2 regions of the Brevibacterium sp. 2SA genome follow, and region 2 is predicted to be linked to the other one. Evidence: predicted binding sites of a transcription regulator. Region 2 holds the regulator's gene; the other holds the start of a gene.

Region 1 (2,464 bases), on a different contig from region 2:
CCTTGTCGAACTGCATGCCCTCGGTGATCTCCAGCTCCACGTCGGAAGCCTGGGATTCGTCGATGGTGATGACGCCGTCCTTGCCGACCTTGTCGAAGGCATCGGCGATGAGCGAGCCGATCTCCTCGGACTGGGCGGACAGACCGGCCACGTGGGCGATCTCCTCGGAACCGGCGACATCACGGGAGATGGAGCCGAGTTCGTCCGAGACGGCCTCGACGGCGGTCTCGATGCCGCGCTTGAGCGCGCCGGGAGCCGCACCTGCGGCGACATTGCGCAGACCTTCGTTGACGAAGGCCTGGGCCAGGACGGTCGCGGTGGTGGTTCCGTCACCGGCGATGTCGTTGGTCTTGGTGGCGACTTCCTTGGCCAGCTGTGCGCCGAGGTTCTCGTAGGGATCGTCGAGCTCGACCTCACGCGCGATGGTGACACCATCGTTCGTGATCGTGGGGGCGCCCCACTTCTTGTCGAGAACGACGTTGCGTCCGCGGGGTCCCAGGGTCACCTTGACGGTGTCAGCGAGAGTGTTGACACCCTTTTCGAGTGAACGACGGGCCTCGTCGTTGAATTCCAGATTCTTAGGCATTCGTCCTCCTGTTCTCTAAGCGTTGTTCAGGTGGATTCAGCCGATGACGGCGAGCACGTCGCGCGCCGAGAGAACGAGGTACTCTTCGCCGGCGTACTTGACTTCGGTGCCGCCGTACTTCGAGTAGATGACCTTGTCGCCGACAGCGACGTCGACGGGAACGCGGTTGCCGTTGTCAGCAACGCGGCCGGGGCCCACTGCGACGACTTCGCCTTCCTGCGGCTTCTCCTTGGCGGTATCGGGAATGACCAGACCGCTGGCAGTGGTCTGCTCGGCTTCGACCTGACGGATGACGATCCGATCTTCGAGTGGCTTGATGGAGACCGACATATCGGGCTCTCTCCCTTCGCTGGGTGAATAACTTACGTGAAGTCAGACGGCGGCGGCTGCCTGAGGAACCACTCGTCGTCGCGGGTGCCGAGGAGTTCGACCGTCTTCATAAAACTGGCACTCACTGAGCGTCAGTGCTAATTCGACTCTATGACTCCTTTAGCACTCGGTCAACTCGAGTGCCAAAGAATTGTCACGCTCTCGGCGAAAGCTCAGGGTGCCGGTCCGGACGAGGGAAAGGCCGCTCGGCGCCGGGACGGGCAGGCCGCCTCGGCGAGAACCCTGACAACCAGAATTCGGCGATGATGCGGAAGAGGGACCCCGGAATCATCCGGAGTCCCTCTTCTGCCATTCAGCTGTTCTGCTCGCGCAGCCGCCCTGCTCAGGCCACCGCGCTCAGCGCGTTACTGCTCAGACAGTGCAGGTCACGCGCAGGCCCACTGGCCCCAGCCGGCCTTCGCCTGCAGCTTCTTCGCACGGTCGAACTGCTCCTGCGGGCTGGCATCGATCGGGTTGCCCGATCCGCCGACGCTCTGCCAGGTGGCGAGCTTAAACTGGAAGAGTCCGAAGTGCGCGTTGTTCTGCTTGTTGACCGCACGGGGGTTGAAGTTCGATTCGCACTTGGCGACCTGGTACCACTTCGACCCGGGTCCGCCGAGCATCGCCTTGATCTCCTCGGTCGACATCGAGCCGCCGGAACCGGAGCCCGAACCCGAATCGCCGGAGTCGCTGCCACCGGAACCGGAGTCGCTGCCACCGGAGCCGGAACCGGAGTCGTCCTTGGGAGCCGGGGCTTCCTTCTTCTTCGTGCCCTCGATCACGACCTTGGCCTGCGGTTCGGAGAGGACCTTCTCGCCCTTCTTCTCCTTCTCGACCTCGTCGCCGTTGATGGTCTTGACCGCGTACTCGACTTCCTTCTCACCGGCCTTGCCCTTGTCCTCGACCTTCGTCTCGCCGACGTAGAGCGAGTCCGACTTCTTGGTCTGGGTCTCGGGCTTGATCTCCTCTTTCTCCTTGACGGTCTTGTTCTCCACCCGGTTGACGGTGAGAACCTGGCCGTCGGCGACCGATGCGCTCATCGGCACGGAGAGGAAGTCGTCCTTGTCGAGTTCGACCTTCGCCTCGTTGAGGGCGTCCTCTGCGGTGTCGACCGGAGCCGTGACCTTGACGTCCTTGCCGTCGGCGACGACGGTCAGAGCCTTGGCGGTCGTGACCGCAATGTCGGTCGGGCTCTCGACCTTGAGCTTGTCGTCGGCATCAGCGCTGAGGTCGGCGTCCTTGGCGTCGACGCCGAGGTCGGCGAGCGCCTGACCCACGGTGTTCGCGTTCGTCCACTCGTCGGTCTTCTTGCCGTCGACGGTGAGCGAGATGTCCTTGGCCGTGTTGACCGTGACCGTCATATCGCGGTCGATCTTCGTGTCGATGCCGGGCTTGACCTCATCGTTCTTCTCGAGGTCGATGTCCTGGCTGTCGAGAATCTGGCCGACGGTTCCGCCGAACGTGCGGATCTCCTTCGGCTCTCCGTTCACCTCGAGGGTGACGGGCTTG
Region 2 (2,464 bases):
CCTTCGAAGAGGAAGCCCGGGCCTAGAGGGAACGCCCGGCGCCCGCCGCGACGGTCCTCGAGGGTGACGGCGACTCCGCCAGCCGTCTTCTCCGCCCCGATGACCGCGCCGACGAACCCGCTCATCGCGTCTTCGAGGACCATGCCGAGGCCGACCTCGACGGGGCGGGACTTCTTCGGGCGGTGCGAGGACGGCGAGGATCCCGAGAGCACATCGGAGCCGTAGCGATCAAAGGCATTCACGGTGCCCCAGCCTAGTGAATCGCCACCGGTGCGGCGGGGCTGACACGCAGGTCGGGTGCCGACCGACGCCGCGGAATCCGCGTGCCTCGGCGGGACGAGGGGGTGGACGTGAAATCACGGATCAAGAGGCGTAGAATTGGCACTCTGAGTATTCGAGTGCCAAATCCGGGGAGGAGACGAATGAACGACAGCAGGCGCGCGCAGGTGCTGCGGGCAATCGTCGAAGACTTCGTGGCCACGAACGAACCCGTCGGATCGAAGGCGATCGTCCAGCGCCACACCCTCGGCGTCTCACCGGCGACGATCCGCAACGACATGGCCCAGCTCGAGGCCGAGGGCTACATCGCCCAGCCCCACACCTCGGCCGGTCGCATTCCCACGGACCTCGGCTACCGCATGTTCGTCGACCGCATCGACGAGTTCAAGCCCCTCAGCCACGCCGAGCGCCGCGCGATCCTCCAGGTCGTCGACGGCGACGTCGACCTCGACGGCATGCTCGACCGCACGGTCCGTGTCCTCGCCGGACTCACCCATCAGGTCGCGCTCATCCAGTACCCGATGGTCTCGCAGGCGCGCATCAAGCACATCGAGGTCGTCGGGCTCGCCCCCGGCCGCATCCTCGTCGTCCTCATCACCGACGCCGGGCAGGTCGAGCAGAAGATCGTCACGAGCGCCGAGGCGGTCGACGACGCCGATCTGCAGCGGTTCCGCGAGCGGATCAACTCCGAATTCGCCGGGGCCAAGCTCTCCCGCGTCGACGTCCGCGGCCCCGACCGCGGCGCCGAGGTGGGCGCGACGGCTGCCGCGACCGGACCCGACGACGAGGCTGGCAGTCCCGTCCTCGACCGCATCCGCGAGGCCGTCATCGACCTCGTCGCGGCGACCCGGGAGGAGCGCATCATCATGGCCGGCACCGCGAACCTCGCGCGCTCCGGCTCCGAATTCGGCGAGCAGATGGCCCCGATCCTCGAGGCCTTCGAGGAGCAGGTCGTCCTGCTCCGGCTGCTCACCTCGATGGCCGAGGACCATGCGGAGATCAGCGTGCGCATCGGCCGTGAGAACACTCACGAGTCCTTCAGCTCGACATCCGTCGTCGCCGCCGAATATGGTCATCTGGCGGGATCCTCGGCCCGTCTGGCCGTCCTCGGTCCTACCCGCATGGACTATCCGACGACGATCTCGGCCGTGCGAGCCGTCGCCAAATACGTCTCCTCGGCCCTAGACCAGGGGTAGGCCCGCCGACAGTCCGGGCGCGCCCCATCCACCTCACACGCACACACCACCACCAGGGAAAGAGAAGTTTCTGTGGCCGACCACTACGAAGCACTCGGAGTGTCGAAGGACGCTTCGGCGGCTGAGATCAAGAAGTCCTATCTCAAGCTGGCCCGCAAATACCACCCCGACGTCAACCCCGGATACGACGAGGAGTTCAAGTCGATCTCCCTCGCCTACGAGGTCCTCTCCGATCCGGACAAGCGCCGCAACTACGACATGGGCGGCGGCGACAACGGGCAGGGCTTCCCGGCCGGCGGCTTCGGTGGTTTCGGCGACATCTTCGAGACGTTCTTCGGCGGCGGGGGAGGCTCGGCCGGAGGTCCGATTCCGCGCATGCAGCGCGGCAAGGACGCCCTCGTCGGCGTCAACATCGACCTGCAGACCGCGGCCTTCGGCGGCACCGTCGACCTCGACGTCACCACCGCCGTCGTCTGCGAGACCTGCCACGGCGCCGGCACCCAGGACGGCACCTCCGTCGAGACGTGTTCGCTGTGCCACGGCTCCGGCAGCATCCAGCGGATGACCCGGACCCTGCTGGGGCAGATGGTGACGAACCAGACGTGCAACCAGTGCCACGGCTACGGCACCGTCATCCCGCACCCCTGCCTCAACTGCCAGGGCGACGGCCGCGTGCGCAAGCAGCGGACGATGAAGATCCGCATCCCCGCCGGCGTCTCCGACGGCACCCGCATCCAGCTGTCGGCCCAGGGCGAGGTCGGCCCCGGCGGCGGTCCCGCCGGTGACCTCTTCGTCGAGGTCATGGTCGCCCGCCACGAGGTGTTCCGCCGCGACGGCGACAACCTCCGCGCCGCCGTGTCCGTGCCGATGACCGCCGCCGCACTCGGCGCCCGGATCCCGTTCGAGACCTTCGACGGCGTCCAGGATCTCGACATCGAACCCGGCACGCAGTCGGGCACCGTCGTCAAGCTCCCGGGCCTCGGCGCGAC

Evidence for each region. Region 2 encodes HrcA, which represses chaperone genes, less so after heat shock. Its sites were predicted from a motif close to TTNGCACTCGNNNNNNNCGAGTGCNAA; they were not measured.
Region 1: the regulator HrcA is predicted to act here: its motif matches at 1,076-1,102, upstream of groES (co-chaperone GroES).

Annotation. Positions count from the first base shown of each region.
Region 1 covers NZ_SCMW01000084.1:2,899-5,362, forward strand. The annotation lists gene groL (chaperonin GroEL) at 1-586, opposite strand, end outside; gene groES (co-chaperone GroES) at 623-916, opposite strand; gene FFS20_RS17195 (resuscitation-promoting factor) at 1,342-2,464, opposite strand, start outside.
Region 2 covers NZ_SCMW01000001.1:38,624-41,087, forward strand. The annotation lists gene FFS20_RS00150 (DUF3097 domain-containing protein) at 1-242, opposite strand, end outside; gene hrcA (heat-inducible transcriptional repressor HrcA) at 423-1,475, shown strand; gene dnaJ (molecular chaperone DnaJ) at 1,548-2,464, shown strand, end outside.